2 regions of the Cytobacillus spartinae genome follow, and region 2 is predicted to be linked to the other one. Evidence: a T-box and tRNA genes for the amino acid it is inferred to sense, from the RefSeq annotation. Region 2 holds a T-box; the other holds one or more tRNA genes.
What was found. A T-box is a leader RNA that pairs with one kind of tRNA and senses whether it is charged. The one in region 2 lies ahead of tyrS (tyrosine--tRNA ligase), so its partner is inferred to be a tRNA-Tyr.

Region 1: it has a tRNA-Tyr gene. The T-box ahead of tyrS (tyrosine--tRNA ligase) is inferred to sense a tRNA for this amino acid. The anticodon was not compared.

What each region holds. Positions count from the first base shown of each region.
Region 1 is NZ_JBIACK010000002.1:10-9,992, reverse strand. Features, by position in the region: gene ACFYKX_RS06025 (peptidylprolyl isomerase) at 1-852, opposite strand, end outside; gene ACFYKX_RS06020 (S1C family serine protease) at 880-2,088, opposite strand; gene ACFYKX_RS06015 (sensor histidine kinase) at 2,238-3,650, opposite strand; gene ACFYKX_RS06010 (winged helix-turn-helix domain-containing protein) at 3,652-4,347, opposite strand; gene ACFYKX_RS06005 (hypothetical protein) at 4,729-4,851, shown strand; gene ACFYKX_RS06000 (hypothetical protein) at 4,895-5,824, opposite strand; gene ACFYKX_RS05995 (response regulator) at 5,817-6,212, opposite strand; gene ACFYKX_RS05990 (DUF4395 domain-containing protein) at 6,389-6,823, opposite strand; tRNA gene ACFYKX_RS05985 (tRNA-Asn) at 7,174-7,248, opposite strand; tRNA gene ACFYKX_RS05980 (tRNA-Ile) at 7,303-7,379, opposite strand; tRNA gene ACFYKX_RS05975 (tRNA-Gly) at 7,393-7,466, opposite strand; tRNA gene ACFYKX_RS05970 (tRNA-Cys) at 7,483-7,556, opposite strand; tRNA gene ACFYKX_RS05965 (tRNA-Gln) at 7,562-7,636, opposite strand; tRNA gene ACFYKX_RS05960 (tRNA-His) at 7,641-7,716, opposite strand; tRNA gene ACFYKX_RS05955 (tRNA-Trp) at 7,730-7,803, opposite strand; tRNA gene ACFYKX_RS05950 (tRNA-Tyr) at 7,852-7,935, opposite strand; tRNA gene ACFYKX_RS05945 (tRNA-Phe) at 7,947-8,019, opposite strand; tRNA gene ACFYKX_RS05940 (tRNA-Asp) at 8,159-8,234, opposite strand; tRNA gene ACFYKX_RS05935 (tRNA-Met) at 8,251-8,327, opposite strand; tRNA gene ACFYKX_RS05930 (tRNA-Ser) at 8,507-8,599, opposite strand; tRNA gene ACFYKX_RS05925 (tRNA-Met) at 8,621-8,694, opposite strand; tRNA gene ACFYKX_RS05920 (tRNA-Ala) at 8,732-8,807, opposite strand; tRNA gene ACFYKX_RS05915 (tRNA-Pro) at 8,821-8,897, opposite strand; tRNA gene ACFYKX_RS05910 (tRNA-Arg) at 8,907-8,983, opposite strand; tRNA gene ACFYKX_RS05905 (tRNA-Leu) at 9,002-9,090, opposite strand; tRNA gene ACFYKX_RS05900 (tRNA-Gly) at 9,106-9,180, opposite strand; tRNA gene ACFYKX_RS05895 (tRNA-Leu) at 9,186-9,270, opposite strand; tRNA gene ACFYKX_RS05890 (tRNA-Lys) at 9,286-9,361, opposite strand; tRNA gene ACFYKX_RS05885 (tRNA-Thr) at 9,367-9,442, opposite strand; tRNA gene ACFYKX_RS05880 (tRNA-Val) at 9,474-9,549, opposite strand; tRNA gene ACFYKX_RS05875 (tRNA-Glu) at 9,592-9,666, opposite strand; rRNA gene rrf (5S ribosomal RNA) at 9,864-9,980, opposite strand.
Region 2 is NZ_JBIACK010000005.1:230,673-240,655, reverse strand. Features, by position in the region: gene ACFYKX_RS13070 (LysR family transcriptional regulator) at 1-805, opposite strand, end outside; gene ACFYKX_RS13065 (ABC transporter permease) at 1,521-2,990, shown strand; gene ACFYKX_RS13060 (ABC transporter ATP-binding protein) at 3,016-3,720, shown strand; gene ACFYKX_RS13055 (hypothetical protein) at 3,833-4,162, shown strand; gene tyrS (tyrosine--tRNA ligase) at 4,469-5,713, opposite strand; T-box leader at 5,754-5,975, opposite strand; gene ACFYKX_RS13045 (MarR family transcriptional regulator) at 5,991-6,503, opposite strand; gene pdaA (delta-lactam-biosynthetic de-N-acetylase) at 6,813-7,610, opposite strand; gene ACFYKX_RS13035 (NUDIX hydrolase) at 7,686-8,150, opposite strand; gene ACFYKX_RS13030 (hypothetical protein) at 8,365-9,072, opposite strand; gene ACFYKX_RS13025 (YkvA family protein) at 9,199-9,579, opposite strand; gene ACFYKX_RS13020 (CPBP family intramembrane glutamic endopeptidase) at 9,702-9,983, opposite strand, start outside.

The DNA.
Region 1 (9,983 bases), on a different contig from region 2:
TTTTAACTCATCTACCCAAATTGAATATTCTGTCTGCATTTTTTCATTAAATAATAATTTTTCAATTTCGTCTTTATTATCGTCAAAGTTAGCTTCCTTCGCTTCTTTCTTATCTACTACTTTAATAATGTGATAACCATACTCGGTTTTTACAGGTTCACTTGTTTGTTCCTTTTTAAGTGTGAAGGCAACCTCTTCGAATGCCTCTACCATTGTCCCTTTGGAAAAATAACCTAAGTCTCCGCCCTGTTCAGCATTTTCCGAATCTGTAGAGTACTCTGCAGCTAAATCAGCAAACTCCTCACCATTTGATAACTTATCTAATACCTCACTAGCTGTTGCTTCATCCTCCACTAAAATATGACTTGCTTTAATTTGCTCCTCTTGTGTAAAGGATTCTTTGTTCTCTTCAAAATACTGTTCTAATTCTTCCTCAGAGATGGATATTCTAGGAGTAAGCAGCTTTTTCGTAACAATATACTCATCAAGGTCATTTCTAACATCTTCTTTTGTAACTCCACTTGCAGCAATAGCTTCATTAAAAGAATCCTCTCCACCGTATGACTCCATTAATTCTGACATTTCGTTATTGATTTCCTCTTCTGTAGCAGTAATCTTTTGTTTCTCCGCTTCCAAGGCTATTACCTTATTCGTAATAAGTGATTCTAAAGCATCGGCCCCATATTGACTGACCATAACCTCGTACAGTTCTGATTGACTAATTGATTGTCCACTAACTTTAGCGACTACATCCTTTTTTGAAAAACCTAGGCTAATGATTAGGCCGATACCAATAATAGCAACTCCTACTATCGTTAAAATCAATTTTCCCTTAGCTTTATTTACGTTCATAACTCTCCCCTTTTCTATATTCAAAAATTATTCACTCTGCTCATTTTTACTAGTAAGAGTTAACTCAACCTCTTTGAGTTCTCCGTCTCTATACACCTTTACGGTTACTTTGTCTCCCACCTTAACCTCTGAATACAGATACTTTCTTAATTCATTTGCGTCATTAATTTCTGTATCATTAATCCCGACAATCACATCTTGAACAGTCAATCCTGCTTTAGCTGCAGATGAGTAAGGATCTATATAGGTAACCATAACTCCATTTGTCACGTTTTCAGGAAGTTCCTGAAGATAAACAGGCGAGATCTCCTCTAGATTTCCTAAACTAACACCCATATAAGGTCTTTCTACTTGTCCAGTTTCAATCATTTCATTCACAATCGGTAATAAATCATTGCTTGGGATGGCGAAACCTAGTCCCTCAACACCACTTTCTGCTATTTTTAAACTATTAATTCCTATTACTTGACCATTTGTATTAATTAAAGCGCCTCCACTGTTACCTGGGTTAATTGCAGCATCCGTCTGAATTACGTTCAAATCCCATTCGCCTGCCGAGGTTGATACTGAAATAGTCCGATCAACGGCACTTACAATTCCTTGTGTCACCGTTCTTGAAAATTCAAGGCCTAACGGATTCCCAATGGCTAATACTTCATCACCAGCTCTTAAAGTTGCGGAATCACCAAATTCAATAACCGTTGTAACGTATTTCGGATTTATTTTTAGAACAGCTAAATCCGTTAAAGCATCCGCACCTACAAGTGTGGCTGACACTCTTTCTCCATTAGCCAGTGATACTTCTATTTGTCCAGCGCCTTCTATGACATGGTTATTTGTGATGATATAAGCACTATTTTCTGTCTTTTTAAAAATAACCCCAGATCCTGAACCACTTTCCACACTCGTTGTCGTACCTGAAAAACGATTAGGCTGTTCTTGTAGGTTTACAACGCCTACAATCGCTTTTGAAGCATTCTCAACCATATCTGCAATTGAGGTTTCTCCAGTTTGTGTAGTTGAAGTTTTAGTCGGTACAATAGGTGATTGAATGGATTGTTCCTGTAAAACAGCGTCAGTTTGTCCAAATTGATTTAAGTAATCTGTATGAGGGATAACTGCTAAAGTTAGCGCGGATCCAACAACACCTGCTGCTAATGTTGAAATAAAACCCTTTAAAGATCTATTTTTTCTAATTGTTTTTTGTTCTGGTTTGTACGAATGTTCCTCATTCATCTTATTTCCTCCTATTGGGATCGCTTTCTTACTTGTTCTAAGCATACCGAGTAAATATGAACAAACCTTTAACAATTTTTTAAAAGACCTGTAATTTTCTAAAAAAAATAAAGCTACAAGACTTTAATAATCTTGTAGCTTTTTAGGAATTATTTATTTTTGAAAGGAAGTCGAATCGTAAATTTTGTTCCTTTATTCTTTTCACTACTGACCTCAATTGAACCTTTATGAAGCTGAACCAATTGTTTTACAATAGAAAGTCCTAAGCCGAACTCACCAAACGGATTGCTAGTTCTGGATAAATCAGCTTTATAAAACCGATGCCAAATCTTTTCTATTTCAGCTTGATCAATCCCAATTCCATTGTCCTCAATTTCTATCACAGTTTCACCATTCGAAGCTAGACCTCTTAACCAAATATCTCCGTTACTTGTAAATTGGATACTGTTCTTTGTAATATTAATCAATATTTGAATGAGTCTATCATAATCAGCATGTACGATTACGTCTTCTTCAACTAGGACATGAATTTCATTTTGCTTTTCCTTCGCTTGTAAGGTCAATTGATCTTTAATCACTTCAAATACTTCAATTAGTTCTATATCATAGGGAAAAAGCTTAATTTGATTTGATCTGATTTTATCGTAATCAAGATTTTCATTTACTAGCCTAATTAAACGTTTTGTTTCCTGACTGACTAAGTTAATCCCTTTTTCTTTTTCCTCTTCAGCAATCATGTCATTTTTGATTCCTTCAATCACACCACTAATCGTTGTCAGAGGCGTTCTTAGCTCATGGGAGACATCCGACATAAAGTTCCTTCTACGATTTTCAAGGCTTTCAATCTCTTCCATAGAAACCCTCAGTTTATTTACCATCTTGTTAAAATCCTGAGCTAATTCGCCTATTTCATCAAAATTTGAGTCAGAAATATTCACATTATAGTTACCTGCAGAGATATTTGACGTTGCTTCTTGAATTCGTTTAATTCGATTTACATGAATTCGTGAGAATAGCCAACTAAGAAGTAAGGATATCGTTAAAGAGATTAAAACCGTATAAAACAAGTATTGATTGATCTGGCCAATCATTTCTCTAGAACCACTAATCGGAGAAGTAAGCAATATCCCTCCTGATAACCTATTGTTAACTAAGTAAGGTAATGCTACCAACGTCACTTCTTGATTTAATCGTTTAATTTTGTTCCGTACAACAACAGCCTCACCGTTAGAAATCTGATTTAAGACTTCATCAGCCAGTTTAATATCGGGTCCCAACCGATCAACAGGATAGAGAATATTACCTGAGCGATCAAATATACTGAAGTTTATCTTTCTTCCTTTAAGTACAGTGCTATATTGATTGATGACTCTTTCTTGCTGACCTTGGTTTCGAACTAGATCATCTAATATATGCTCTCCATAGACTACTAACTCGTCCACTTTATTTTGATACACTAGTCTCTCAACATAGTGAGCAAACAACAAACTAAGTACCAAGAAAGCAACCAGGATGACACTAAAATGACTGATCAATTGCTGATACAAATATTTAATCTTCATTTCATTCTACCGTTTCATCAAACTTATAACCAATCCCCCATATAGTATGGAAAAAAGGTTGAGTCTCTGTTCCAATCTTTTTTCGGAGCCTTTTAATATGAACATCTACCGTCCGTTCATCTCCATAAAATTGATAGCCCCAAACTCGTTCTAATAATTGCTCTCTTGTAAACACCTGCTTTGGATGCTGTACAAAAAAATAAAGCAATTCGAATTCTTTAGGGGTTAGATTATCGACTAACTGTCCATTTAATAATACTTCCCTCGTATCCTTATTAATTGCCAAATGCTTTGTGTGTAATTGTCCTCTTTCTCCCCGATTATCACTCATACCACTATTTGCCCGACGTGTTACGGCCTTAATTCTTGCCATCAGAGCTAGCGGACTAAATGGTTTTGTTACATAATCATCCGCACCCATTTCAAGTCCGAGAACCTGGTCAGATTCACTGTCCTTAGCAGTTAGCATAATAATAGGTACAGCACTTCCTTCCTCTCTAATTTTTCGACATAAGGTTACCCCGTCCATACCTGGAAGCATCCAATCTACAATCAACAAGTCCCAAGTATCTTTTCTATATCGTTCATAACCTTCAAGTCCATTATGCACAAATTCACCATGGATACCTTCTTTTGAGAAAAACATTTCAATCATGGAACAAACACTTTCATTATCCTCTATTACTAAAATTTTCATAATTTCCTCCATTTAAATATCCAATCTATTATATAAATTCACCTATCAACCAACACAGTTCTAGGGTATACATACTTTCTTTTTATCAAAAAATAATTAAAATGCAAACTAATATCATTTGTAATCTAAAGATTTCCTTATTTATTAATAAATTTGAAATAGTTTGTTCATAATTGCCTTCATTATAGCGTTCCATGGGTGCAACTTTTTTGTACTATAAATTCACCCTCAGTAGATCTTAGAATTAGAATTTATTTATTAAAGGACCCCCATAACCAAAAAATGAGAAACGAATAATGTATTAACAACTGAAAAACTAAGGTTTAAAGTTTCGCTTTTCTTAGAAAAGGGAATATAATAGGACGAATAGGAGGAAAACTTATGAGATTAATAAGAACGGACATAGATGAATTATTAGAAGCGACAAATGAACTGGTGGAAGAGGATTTTAAGATGTCTACAATCGAGATTGATCATTTATTAGAAATGACTCAAGATTGGTAAATAAAAAAGGCTACCCAAACATTATGAGTAACCTTTTAACTATTTATACTAATTGTTGATTGCTTTCTTTTAATTGAATTTGTACGTTTTCTGGCTCCTCAGATAATAGTAAATGGAAAGTTCCTTTAGAAATACTAACTGTTACTAGGAAATCAGCGTTAACTCCTTTGGTGCTAACTTCATTCACAACTGACTGTGGCTTCATATTTAGTTCAATGCCTTTATTAGACATATTCACTAAGAATATCCCATTATGCAAATTTAAAAATTCACTTACGGAAGCCTGTGCAAGCTCATCTACAACTGCAAGATCTTCTTCTGCATATTTTGAAGCGATATAAAGGAACACGTCCTCATTTGCCGCTACTCCTGTATAAAGCGGCGAGTCTCCAGTAATTTCTTGATACACATACCAATCTGATAGGTGACCATCATTCATTCCTGAAAATTCCAAATAGACTTGATCATCAACAAATCTTATTAGATTCTTAGCGAAAAGTGATAAGTATTCTTTATAGAAGTCTTTACTAGTCGAAGCTTTTCCATCAAGCAGCGTTTCAACCAGTGCATCAATATCTCCACTCTTAATAGCCTCAAACTTATCATCCGTAAGACTGTAATCCTTTTTATAATCATTTAAAGCTTTTGAAAAAGCATCAATGGTCATATATTCACGATCTACCAAGGCTTGAGCCAACAGCAAGTGATTCTGTTTTTGAGAAGATAACATGTCGTCTACTTGATCATTTGTTAGATAGCCTAGTTCAACTGCAATCTCTCCAAATCGCTTATCCACCTGTTTTTGTTTTTCATGTACTTCGTCTACTTGAACTGCTGTCATATATCCTTCATCGACTGCTATTACTCCAAATTTAACGTGTACCGATTGTTGAAACTCTAATGCATCCGTTAACTGCTCCTTCGTAATTAGCCCACGGTTTAAAAGATAGTGACCGAAGTATTGACTAAACATTGATCCTTCCCTCCTTATCCTCCACTAGAACCTTCTCAATTAAGTATGTAATGGCCTCAAGAGAAATAGGTTTTTGGATAAAGTCATAAGCACCCTTTTCTAATGCTTTTTTTAAATGATCCTTTGTACCAGCAGAAGAAGCCATTACCACTTTTATGTCACGATTGAATTCTTTAATCTCGCCTAAAGCTTCAATCCCATCCTTATCCGGCATAACTATATCCATAAATACCAGATCAGGATTATGTGTCTTTGCCATCTCGACAGCAACTACACCATTCTCAGCTTCTAAAATATCGTTACATTTACACTTTTCCAGTATGCTTCTAAATTTTTTGCGTATTAAGACTGAGTCATCACAAATTAACACTTTTAAATTGTTTTCCACATCTGTCATCTCCTTAGTCAAAGCTACTTAGTAATTTCTACATGAATATTAAAGAATCCTTTACCTCTCATTGAAAAGATAATACTTTTTGACTATTTTTTGAACAATCAGGAGGTAATTCATCCTAGAACTATAACAAAAAACGTCAGTCTAATTTGATAGACTGACGTAGGAGTTTAGGATTCATTTCTTAACTTCTTACGGTAATTGTATTGGATCCATTTGTACCTAACAAAGCAGCCAACGCAAAAACCAAGGATTGCGATCAATGCTGCTAATGCAACCATCGCTGTAAAAATAAATCCTACAACCTGAAAACCGGATAGATAACTAATGAAACCTAAAGATAACAACATTACGGAGATGTATTGATTAAATCTTTGTTGTGCGAAATCTTCTTGAGGATAAGATGATGCAGGCTTCTTAAAAAAACGTTTAGCTATATTCATTAGCGGATTTTTATTAAAAATTAAACTGGATAATCCCGTAACTAAAGGTAGTAGCAAGATATAATGATTTTCTACTATCCATGTTGATAATACACTTATAACAATAAACCATTGATTTGTAGTCACTAGCGGTTTTGGGATTGAAGAAGTTCTTTGTTGCAATTAAAGCCCACCTTACTTATACGAATGTACCAAACCTTTATGCTTTTAATATGTACAGAAAATGATTTGTTATATTTGTATAAGATTAATTAAGAGATGGAAAAATGATAAGAGTATGAATATAAGGAGACCGCTAAATTGAGGATAATAGGAATATGTAGAAAATGTAATGGAGACGGCTTTGTAAGAAAAAATATCTTCTTTAAAAAAGAATGCCCAGTTTGTTCCGGTTCAGGAAAATTCGCACGTTCTTTACAAGAATATAAGGGATTATAAAAGGCCATGTCAAGTTTGAGACATAGCCTTTTTTGGCATAAAAAAAAGCCGGTTGGCCGGATATATGTATGTTTTGGCTCCGCAGGTAGGATTCGAACCTACGACCGCTCGGTTAACAGCCGAGTGCTCTACCACTGAGCTACTGCGGAATAATATAATAATATTATATACAATTTAATGAATATCATTTAATTATTTTTATATGGTGGGCCTAAATGGACTCGAACCATCGACCTCACGCTTATCAGGCGTGCGCTCTAACCAGCTGAGCTATAGGCCCATATATAATAAAATGGAGCGGGTGATGGGAATCGAACCCACGACATCAGCTTGGAAGGCTGAGGTTTTACCATTAAACTACACCCGCAGGTATAAAACTTTATTGGAGGCGGCACCCGGATTTGAACCGGGGATAAAGGTGTTGCAGACCTGTGCCTTACCACTTGGCTATGCCGCCTTTATTGGCTGGGCTAGCTGGATTCGAACCAACGCATGTCGCAGTCAAAGTGCGATGCCTTACCGCTTGGCTATAGCCCATTTATGGGGCGACTGATGGGAATCGAACCCACGAATGTCGGAACCACAATCCGATGCGTTAACCACTTCGCCACAATCGCCATAACAGTCACTTGGCAGGGGTAGTAGGAATCGAACCCACACCAAAGGTTTTGGAGACCTTCGTTCTACCTTTAAACTATACCCCTACATTAACTTATATACAATTAAAAAGCTATTTACCCAATAATACTAAATGGTGGAGGGGGACGGATTCGAACCGCCGAACCCTAAGGAGCGGATTTACAGTCCGCCGCGTTTAGCCACTTCGCTACCCCTCCAAATAAAAAGGTGGCTCAGGACGGAATCGAACCGCCGACACAAGGATTTTCAGTCCTTTGCTCTACCAACTGAGCTACTGAGCCATATATTATAATTCTTTCATATTTAAATCTAACGTCGTCCTTCGTCCCGATTTAACAATCGGTACGCTGGATGTGAAACCAGAGTAGCATACTCATCGTGCTCTACCAACTGAGCTACTGAGCCGTATATTATAATTAATGGCGGTCCCGACGGGAATCGAACCCGCGATCTCCTGCGTGACAGGCAGGCATGTTAACCGCTACACCACGGGACCAACATTTTTAATAAATTGGTTGCGGGGACAGGATTTGAACCTGCGACCTTCGGGTTATGAGCCCGACGAGCTACCAGACTGCTCCACCCCGCGATAATAGAATATATATAGTTATCCAACATGCTTTTTGTAAGCATAAGTTTCTACGGAATGACCGCCCCGATTTCAGTAAGTACATTCAAGAATTAACTCAATCGGTGCGCTGAAGTTTAATCGAAGAAGTAATATCGATCGTGCTCCACCCCGCGATAATAGTAAGGAATAGATAAAAATGGAGGAGGTAGAGGGATTCGAACCCCCGCGCGGTTTGACCCGCCTGTCGGTTTTCAAGACCGATCCCTTCAGCCAGACTTGGGTATACCTCCAAAGGATGTTTAATTATTAAGTAGCGGCGGAGGGAGTCGAACCCACGACCTCACGGGTATGAACCGTACGCTCTAGCCAGCTGAGCTACACCGCCAAAATATTAGTAGTATTTCTATCTTATGGAATAAAAATGGTGGAGCCTAGCGGGATCGAACCGCTGACCTCCTGCGTGCAAGGCAGGCGCTCTCCCAGCTGAGCTAAGGCCCCAATGTTATAAGAATGGTCGGGAAGACAGGATTCGAACCTGCGACCCCTTGGTCCCAAACCAAGTGCTCTACCAAGCTGAGCTACTCCCCGCAAAATATATGGCGCGCCCGAAAGGAGTCGAACCCATAACCTTCTGATCCGTAGTCAGACGCTCTATCCAATTGAGCTACGGGCGCATATTATTAGTTTAAAAGTGGTGCCGAGGACCGGAATCGAACCGGTACGGTAGTCACCTACCGCAGGATTTTAAGTCCTGTGCGTCTGCCAGTTCCGCCACCCCGGCACATCTATTAAAACTTGGAGCGGAAGACGGGATTCGAACCCGCGACCCCAACCTTGGCAAGGTTGTATTCTACCACTGAACTACTTCCGCATATATGGTGCGGGTGAAGGGAGTCGAACCCCCACGCCTTGCGGCGCTAGATCCTAAGTCTAGTGCGTCTGCCAATTCCGCCACACCCGCATATAATAATATAAATGGTGAGCCATGAAGGATTCGAACCTTCGACCCTCTGATTAAAAGTCAGATGCTCTACCGACTGAGCTAATGGCTCAAAAATGGTGCCGGCGATAGGAGTCGAACCCACGACCTACTGATTACAAGTCAGTTGCTCTACCAACTGAGCTACACCGGCATTTTTTGAAAGGTTGTACATTTCACAAAAATGGTGGAGGATGACGGGATCGAACCGCCGACCCCCTGCTTGTAAGGCAGGTGCTCTCCCAGCTGAGCTAATCCTCCATATAGGATGTTTATTTACTTCACTACGTTCCGTAAAAAACTTGGTGACCCCTACGGGATTCGAACCCGTGTTACCGCCGTGAAAGGGCGGTGTCTTAACCGCTTGACCAAGGGGCCATTATCTTTTCTTTAAAAGTGACAACTATATTAATATAACATTTTTTCTATGAATCGTCAACGCTTTTTTGTGTGTTTTTTTATTACCTACTTAATTTTCTTAAGCAAGAATTAAATATTAACAACGTTTTTGTTTTTCGTCAATAATACTTAAATGGTAATATTTATATCCAAGAGAATAAAAGCTTATCTCTTCCGCCTGGCGACGTCCTACTCTCACAAGGGGACAGCCCCTAACTACCATTGGCGCTGAGAAGCTTAACTTCCGTGTTCGGTATGGGAACGGGTGTGACCTTCTCGCCATCATCACCAGACTA
Region 2 (9,983 bases):
TTCCCTTTTTCCATGCTAGACCAATGTTTATTTTTAGTGGACTCTTCAAAGGAACTGCCACAATGTCATGATGATCTTTCACATACATATCCATTAATAAAGATATGCCTAAGCCTTTCCCGACCATTGATCGAACGGTCTCAACCTTGTCAGATGTAAAAATAATATTGGGTTGAACATTCGACTTTAAACAGTGATTTAATAACATATTGTGATGAACGTATTCTGCTGTCATCATCACAAATCTTTCTTCTGCTAAGTCCTTACAATCTATTACCTTTCTAGAACTTAACGGATGACCTTTTTGCATACAAATGACTAATTCATCCTGAACGAAAGGAATCATATCTAAGCATTCTGATGATTGAGGCAGTATGATAAACCCCATCTCTAACTCGCCAGTTTCAATGAGATTTCTAATGGCGACAGAACCCTTTTCAATGACATCAAACTGGATATTCGAGTATTTTTGCTTGAACTCAATGAAGACGTTTGGAAACATCTGTGCACCAATCATGGGTGGAAGTCCGATTTTTACAACCCCATTATCTGACTCACTGACCTCACATATCGCTTCATTCATGTTTGCAAGGATTGTAACAATTCTGTTTAAGAATAGTTCCCCCTTGTATGTAAGAGAAACATTCTTCGTTGTCCGTTCCAAAAGCTTTACACCTAATTCATCCTCAAGCTTATGGAGCGAATTTGAAATGGACGGCTGTGAAACATGTAAGCATTCAGCTGCATGTGTAAAGCTCTTGTGTTTACTCACTTCTACAAAGTACTCTAATTGTCGTAGCTCCATGTAGAACACTCCTCTATCAGTTTTGCACAACTACTTCTCTCTATTTACCGTCATTATATTTTTTTTAAGAGCTTTCGATGGATTAAGTAACTTTTGATATCGTTATGTAACTAATGTAAGTGGATTTTTGTAACAGAAAGTTCATTAGGTACTGACAGTGATAAAATTAAGCATAAGAACTTGATTAGTACCCGAAACGTATAAAGAGGATGACTCAATAGATCATAACTAGATTTGGAGTATAATAATCACAAAAAAGAGGTACACGAATATGTTAAATCTTCGTGTACCTCTTTGTTTTGGGTAGAATAGTAACTTATCATAATGACGTATCTTTCTGATTGCTATGGCTTTGTCCCCTAAATTTTGCTTCATAGTTTGGTTGTAATGTGCAGCATGACCCTATTATTTTTTAGTCTTTTTATATCTCATTTTCTGCTAAATTTTCTGCTTTTAACAAGATTAAGATATTCCCATCCAAACTTGCAATTCTAATCGAGGAATCAGTGTTACATCTTCATTTATAAATCATCCTAAATTGTTAAAACTTAAGAAATATTTACGTAATAATTTAGACATAAATTTCTAGTAGTCTATATTCATTGGGACAATGAGATAGGTTATCTGACGCACAAAATATGAGCTACCTTCCTCACAGTCCAATAAAGAAAATATTAAGTGACAAGGGAGGTTCTCCCTGTCAGGAGGGTCTAGGATGAATTTTATTAAACGAGCTTTGTTGAGTGTAAAAGCGAGAAAAGGAAAAAGCCTACTACAGATATTCGTGTTTTCTGTTATTTGTGTTTTGGTACTAGCTGGTCTTTCTATTCAAACGGCGGCTCAAAAATCTGGGGAGCTTGCCAGACAAAAGCTTGGAGCGGATGTCACTCTTCAAGTAGACATGGAGAAACTACGGGAGAATATGCAATCCCAACAGCAATCATCAGGTGAACGAGTACGTTTTCAATCTACACCCCTTCCAGTAAACTCAGCAGAGGAATTAACATCTTTCCCACAAATTAAAGGGTATAATTTTTACTCTTCCACAACCGCATTGGCTACAACTTTTGAACCGATTGAAAGTGCCGAAGAAGCTGTGGAATCAACGGATGAAAGTACCGACAGTAATGTGACACAGGGTCAAGGTAGGTTTAGAGGAATGGCTCAAGGTGATATTTCAATCCAGGGTGTTACGTATACAGATTCCACAACAGAATTTATGGACAGAACATCGACTTTAGAAGAAGGCGAGCACATTACTTTAGAAGATATAGGAAAAAATGTGGCTCTTATTGAACAGACTCTTGCGGAAGAAAATGATTTAACAGTTGGCGACACGATAACGGTTACCAATCCTTTGGACGACTCAATTACAGTAGAACTTTTAGTAAAAGGAATTTATTCTACAACCTCAGTTGGTTCGGATCAAGGAATGAATTTTACTGCACTAATTCCATACAACAAAATATATGTTCCGTATACGACTGCAGCTACGTTAAAAGGAACGGAATACGAAGGAACGATCGATAGTGCTATTTACTACATTGAAAATCCTACAGAAATGGATAGCTTTATAAATCAGGCTCAACTAGAAAGTAGCATTGATTTTGATACGTTCAAACTAGATGCTAATGATCAACTTTATCAACAGATGGTTGGTCCGATTGATAATGTGGCTAACTTTTCAAATAACATTGTTTATCTTGTCTCGATAGCGGGCGCAATTATTTTAGGTTTAATCATCATGATGTCAATACGTGAACGAAAATATGAAATGGGTGTGCTTTTAGCAATCGGTGAACAACGTTGGAAGCTTGTGGGTCAGTTTATTGTTGAAATTTTAATTGTGGCGGCAATCTCTTTCGGAATTGCAACATTTAGTGGTAACGCCGTTGCTAACCAAGTAAGCGATCAGTTGTTAAATCAAGAATTACAGACAGCGGAACAGACAAATACACCAGCATCATTTAGAGGTAGAGGAATGTTCGGAGGAGGAATGGCAGGATTGCAAGCAGGACAAACTCAACAAGTCGAGACAATCGAAGACTTAGACGTGAGTGTAACTGCTGATGACTTAGGATTATTAGCCATAATTGGAATACTTATTGCAATCTTATCTTCTCTTCTGCCAACGTTCTCGGTGATAAGACTTCAACCGAAAACAATTCTGAGCAGACAAGATTAATTTTCAAAAAGGAGATGATTACAAAATGACGTTGCTTGAATTAAACAATGTTAGCTATTGGTATAAACATGAAAATAAAAGACACGATATTCTAAAAAAAATCAATATAAGCTTTGAACGAGGTATGTTTTATACGATTGTAGGTCCTTCCGGTTCAGGTAAGACAACCTTTCTAGCACTAGCAAGTGCACTTGATGTGCCGAAGGAAGGTTCTATATTCTATGAAGGGAAAGAAATAAAAAAAATTGGCTTAACTAAATTCCGAAGCAAATATGTTTCAATTGTCTTTCAGTCGTATAACCTGTTACCTTACATGACAGCTTTGCAAAATGTCATTACGGGTATTGAAATAAAAGGAACAAAACATAAAAATAAAAAGGAGTTCGCACTGCAAATGCTCGAACGGGTGGGTATCTCATCTGAACAAGCTCGTCAGAAAGTATTAACACTGAGCGGAGGACAACAGCAGCGTGTTTCCATTGCGCGTGCACTTTGCTCAGATACAGATTTAATTGTTGCAGATGAACCAACAGGTAATCTGGATGAAAACACTGCACAAGAAATTGTCGATCTTCTCCAATCTTTAGCACATAACGAAGGAAAATGTATAATTGTTGTAACCCATGATCAAACGATTGCAAGTAAGTCAGATAAGATCGTTAAGCTATCTAAAGGAAACCTTACGTTAACAGACAACATGACAGATAATTTATCCCTCGCTGGAAAGTAGATAAAACTTGATAAGACCTTTGTCTACTCATATCAACAAGACATCTCTCATTTGTTATATAAATTTGTGTACAAGCATATTGTTAAATGTAACTTTCCTAAAGGGGTAGATTATGTTGAAGCAATTATTTGTTTTTTTTGGTCTAATGATGATTTGTATTTTCATGGTATATGCCAATGCTCTAAGTTCTAAACCAATCCCTTCTATCAGCGGGTCTATAGAAACTAATGTCTCTGTTCAACAAGATACAGAAACATATGATGAAAACTTAGACTCCATCATTCTTGAATTGGAATACTTGCATGAGGAAGATCAAGACAAAGAAGTTGACGGATTTATTGTTGAAACCTACAGAGAGTATGAAATTTATAAGGATAAGGAAGGAAACATATTAAAACAAGTTCCGACTTCAAACTTTAATTACTTAAAATATAAAAAATAATAAGCTGATTTAATCTTATTAAGGGCATTTATTTGCCCTTTTTTGTTGCATGAGTTGTCAAATTCGACGAAACGATCACCCTATAAGAGTGATCGTCTTTAACGATTATTATTTAGTTACCAGTATCGTTGTGCTGCGCATTAAAATGCTTATTGTATTCGTTCACTCTTGTTCAACGTCCCCCCCCCCGTTAGACATGTTTATCAAGCATTCTATTTTGATGAACTGTATATTAATAACGATTAATAATAAAATTTATAGCTTACAAAATAAAGGTACAACATCAAGTTGCACCTTTTTGTAAGATTATCTATTTATCTTTACAAACTTTCGTTTACCAACTTGTATAATTAATCCTTCAGTAATAGATACTGTTAATTTAGTATCCTGAACCCTGTCCCCATTAATTTTTACTCCTTTGTTCTCAATCATTCTTCGAGCTTCACTTTTTGAACTTAGTAATTGTAGATCAACTAGTAAATCTATAACAGGTATCTCTCTATCTCCATTCCAATCCACTACTGGAATTTCATCAGGTAGTGCCCCTTGTTGAAAGACGGAGATGAAATCTTGTTCTGCTTTTTCAGCTGCTTCTAATCCGTGGTACATTCTAACGATTGTCTTTCCCAGTAACATTTTTGCATCTCTTGGGTGAAGGGAACCGGACTCCAACTGTTCTTTCATCGTTTGAATTTGTTCCAGAGTAAAATCTGTAATTAAATCGAAGTATTTACTCATTAACTCATCTGGAATAGACATTGCTTTCCCGTACATTTCCTTTGGACTTTCATCAATACCGATGTAGTTTTTCTTCGACTTTGACATCTTCTCAACACCGTCTAGTCCCTCTAGTAGAGGCATTAACATCGCTACTTGCTTCTCTTTGCCGAATTTTTCTTGAAAGTGCCTTCCCATTAGGATATTAAAGTGTTGGTCAGTTCCACCAAGTTCTATATCACACTCTAATTCAACTGAATCGAAACCTTGCATTAAAGGGTAGAAAAATTCATGTAGGGAAATAGGTTTTCCGTATGCAATCCTTTCCTCAAAGTCATCTCTTTCTAATAACCTCGCCACTGTTATCTTGCCTGCAAGTTGAATAACATCCTCAAACTTTAATTTTGACAACCATTTAGAATTGTAATGTAACTCTACTTTATCCATATCAATGACCTTAGCAAATTGCTCAAAGTATGTCTTAGCATTATGCTTAACTTCCTCATCTGTTAATGGCTTTCTAGCTATGGACTTTCCTGTTGGATCTCCAATTTTCCCTGTGAAATCTCCAATTATTAGTTGGATCGTGTGCCCATTCTCTTGAAACTGCTTTAACTTGTTTAGAACCACGGTGTGTCCAAGGTGTACGTCTGGAGCAGAAGGATCTAATCCCAATTTTATTTTCAGGGATTTATTTTCAATGATTGATTTTGCAATTTTCACTTCTAACTCTTCAGTCGGAATAATTTCTTGTGTGCCTTGTCTATAAATGGCTAACTGTCTTTTCAATTCTGTACGTTGTTCATCATTTAATTGGTCAATAAATTTAGTCATTTCTTTTTCCCTCCTAAAATATAAAAAACCACATCCCTAAAAAAGGGACGTGGTTTAAACTTTTTACACGCGGTACCACCCTTATTGAAGGAGAAAATCCTTCCACTCAACGATTAACGGCTCGTCCGTTCTTTGCTACTTCCGTTCACAAAGAAAGCTCAAGGAATGTAATTCGTGTTATCTTTGTATCGGTTTGCACCAACCACCGACTCTCTGTTCACAGGGAGATAACTACTACTGGGTTTCCTATCATAGCAGCTGCAATATGAAATTGTAATTAGAAGCGATTATCTCTTATAATCGTACGAAGAAGTCTGGTCATCTTTATCTGCTCTTCTACTGATAGACTAGAGACTATTGTTACTTCCCCTTTATGGAATCGTGGATAAAGAGTCTCCATTACTTGCCTTCCCTTTTCAGTTAAGGCAACATAGGTGATTCTTCTATCCCTATTATCCGTTTTTCTATAACACAGCTCTTTTCTTTCAAGTGTTTTGGTTATGTTACTCACCGTAGCTTTAGAGACAGCTGAAGACTCAGCTAATTTTTTTGTCTCGACTGACTCCCAAATCCACAAATCATAAAGCATTGAAAAGGCAGTCCATGATAAACCATATTCTGATAAGACTTCCTGTTCCATTTTGTTTTTTAACCCTTGGGCAACACGATATAGATTTGTCACAACAGCAATCGCATCCAAATTTAAAGATTCAATAGGAATTTGAGTTAGCCGATTGATCGTATCAATTTCTTCAGGAAGAAGTTCCCCTTCCTCGTTAAATGAGTGAATAAGAATACCTCCTTTAAAGTTTTCAGAATTATTAGCTATGAAACGATAATACCAAATAGAAGTGGCGGATGCAAGTAGGCTATTCCAAAAAATATTTCCAAAGTTCCCTTTACCTGTAACTGAAGATATTTATTGCGCAGTATAAGTCTAATGTTCATCAGTAGATATTCTAATTTTGCTATTTTCAAATATATCCTGTAATTCGTATTGAATTATATACAATATCAAATAGAAAAAAGCAGTTCAATTTCGGACTGCAATTTTGAAAATCGCACTCCAAAACTAAACTACTTACATTAGGTTCAATCCCTACATCCCATATAACATTGGTTCATCAATCGCCTTGCTCATCGTTAAATCATCCAAACTCTTAAACGTGTAGCCCTTCTTTTTCAAATCCTTAATGACTTTCTCAAGGGCATCAGCGTTATCTTTAGAGACGGTGTGTAACAAGATGACCGCACCTGGATGAATCTGCGACATGATTTTATTGTACGCATATTCCCAGCCTTTTTGCTGATCGGTATACCAGTCAACAAAGGCGAGCGACCACATAACATGTGTATATCCTTGCTCTTTTGCCAGTGCTAATGTTCGTTCACTAAGCACCCCTCTTGGAGGACGCAAGTAGATCATATTCTTTTCACCAGTGATTTTTTCAGTAGCAGCACGAACTTTTTCAAGCTCTCTTGCAAGTCTTTCGTCATCCACCTTCGTTAAATCTGGATGATAGTAGGAATGATTTCCGATGATATGTCCATCCTTCACCATTCTTTCGACGAGTGGTGCTGCACTCTCCAAATAGTGACCCGTCACAAAAAAGGTTGCGGGAACTTGTTCTTTTTTCAAAATATCTAAGATCTGTTTGGTATAGCCGTTCTCATAGCCATTGTCGAACGTTAAGTAAATTTCCTTTTTGTTTGGATCTCCTTTATAATAGCTGTCATACTTCTCTAAAAGGTCGTCCAGCTTCTTACCCGCTTGAGCTTGCTGTTCATCGTGTCCTTTCTTAAAGCCCCATTGAATCGGGGTGTTCGGAACTTGTGCATGGGCAACAGTTGATGAAATCAAGCACCAAGAAAAAAGGATAATCAGATACTTCTTCATCTGCAATCCTCCTAATCAACATTTTTTCTTATTGTTTGATTAGGAAGATGAAACATTCCTTACAGATATTAGCATTTACCTCACAACGAGGTGTTTGGGATAGTCAGACAGCCCGCGTTGTAGCTCTTGATGTATGACTTCTGGATAAAGCGTTATTTGACTTAACTCGTCAATCGGAATCCATTTATAAATTAATCTTTCTCCTTCATTCCCGTGAAATTCCTCGTTGCTAAATAATGAATGATTTTCTGCACATACTTTATAGTACAAGCCGATTTCGTGGAAATCCATGTGATCGTATTGGAAAAAGTTTTCGACGGACCATAATAGTCGTTCAACCGTTACATCTATTCCGAGCTCCTCTTGAAATTCCCTTTTCAAAGCGACCCCAGATTCCTCCATCAAAGCCACTCTTCCACCTGGAAGGGACCAATGATCATCTTTTGCTTCCCTATGTAATAGCACATAATTATCTATGATCCACACGCCAACTACTCGGTAATTAAACACACCTTTTTCGGTTTTAAACACAGCATCCATTTTTAAAGTTCTCCTTTTATAAAATTAGCTTACTAAGAATTCTTTTAAAAAGGAAAATATCCTTTTTTGGCGCAAAAGTAGGTCACACTTACAGTGAAAAAAATATCAATTAGCTATAGTTCGATGCATATTCACGCTTGTATTAACGCAAAAAAACGCTGGGATATATACTTTATCCTAACGTTTCACTAATGAAATTTAATTGATATCTCACTTAAGGTTCCACTGGACCATAAAAGGGATTCTTATTAATATCTGTTATAAACTCAATCGCTTTCACTTGATACATTTTATCGCGGTAATCATATGTAATGATGATGTCTCCTATAAACATAGCGGGTGTTATTTGACCGCTTACCCTGACCATAAGGTTATTGTTTATAACTTCATAATCCATAATGCTCCCAAACCCTATATCTTCAAATAAGTTTTCAGGATTGATTTCAAAAGGAGTTAGATCAACTTGATACTTCTTATCCCCTATACTTATCTCTGCTTCTTCATTCGATAGCTTTGTTTTTACGTTCTTATTAATAATGTCTAAAGGATGATCTACCACCACTCCAGTTAATCGGTTGTCCATTGTGTGAAAAACATGAACATCTTCCAATAGAACACCAGTACCATGCCCTTGTGTCAAGGTAATAATCAACTCTTCCTTAAGGTCTTTGTTAATGTCTTCATAGAAAATTTGTGGAGCGTAGGTAGGACTTGTTTCGCTATTCCAAAGTGGTCTTGTGTAAATTCCACCTTTAAAATCAATTTTAAATCCTCTATATAATCCATCCAATTCCTTTCCGTAAAGAGTTATATTCTCTTTTTGATTCTGACTAACCATTTTATATCCTTCGTCCTCTGCTCCTGTAATAGTAGGGGTAATCATTAGAAGGAACGCTATTATTAAGCTGATAGTAGTTTTCATAGGCAACACCTCATTTTAGTGTTCCCTATTTGATGTACTTTTTCCACGATACCTAATGTAATCAAATACGTTTGATTTACACTAATTGATGACTTCTAAAGGGAGACGAATAACTCCTATCCATACCTAACTGAACATCTGATAAACCTTTAAGATAGCCCACAGCATAATGATGCTCCATACCAAAATGATGAGTGATCCTACTAGCCAATTTTTCGGCTTACCGTTTTTCATCATTTCTTTTGCCTGCACTTCACATTCAACTATTACTTCAGCAGGGATCATTCTTAACGCAAACATAATCCCTAATGGAACGATAATCACATCGTCTAAATAACCGAGTATCGGGATGAAATCAGGGATTAAATCAATCGGACTAAACGCATAGGCTACTACACATGCGGTGAATAATTTCGCATACCAAGGTACTCTTTCATCTTTATAAGCTAGGTAAAGGACAAAAATTTGTTGTTTTAACCTTTTGGCCCATGCCTTAATTTTCCCCATAAAATTTTCTCCTCAAATTCAATTTCTTTATCCTTACTACTAATTTACCATCAAAAGTGATCGAAACATTGATCATTTTACATAAAAAATCCCCGGATCACTTATCCGGGGTACTCACTAAATTAGGCAAGATTCTGACTAGAGGTAGATTGGTTTATCATTTGGTATATTGAGCCGCGAGACTTCTTAATCCAAAGAATAATCAATCCTATGACTACGAAACGAAAAGTAATCCCCACAATTCCACCCTCCGGACCGTATAACCCGCCTGAAAGCCATGTATTGTCTAGAAGATTGAGATTTAGAATCCCGTCGACCTCAAATCCGCTCAGAGGAAAACCTAAAATCGTCGCCTGAACATAATTCCAAGCAAAATGGAGTGCCCATGGAAGCCAGATTTTTCT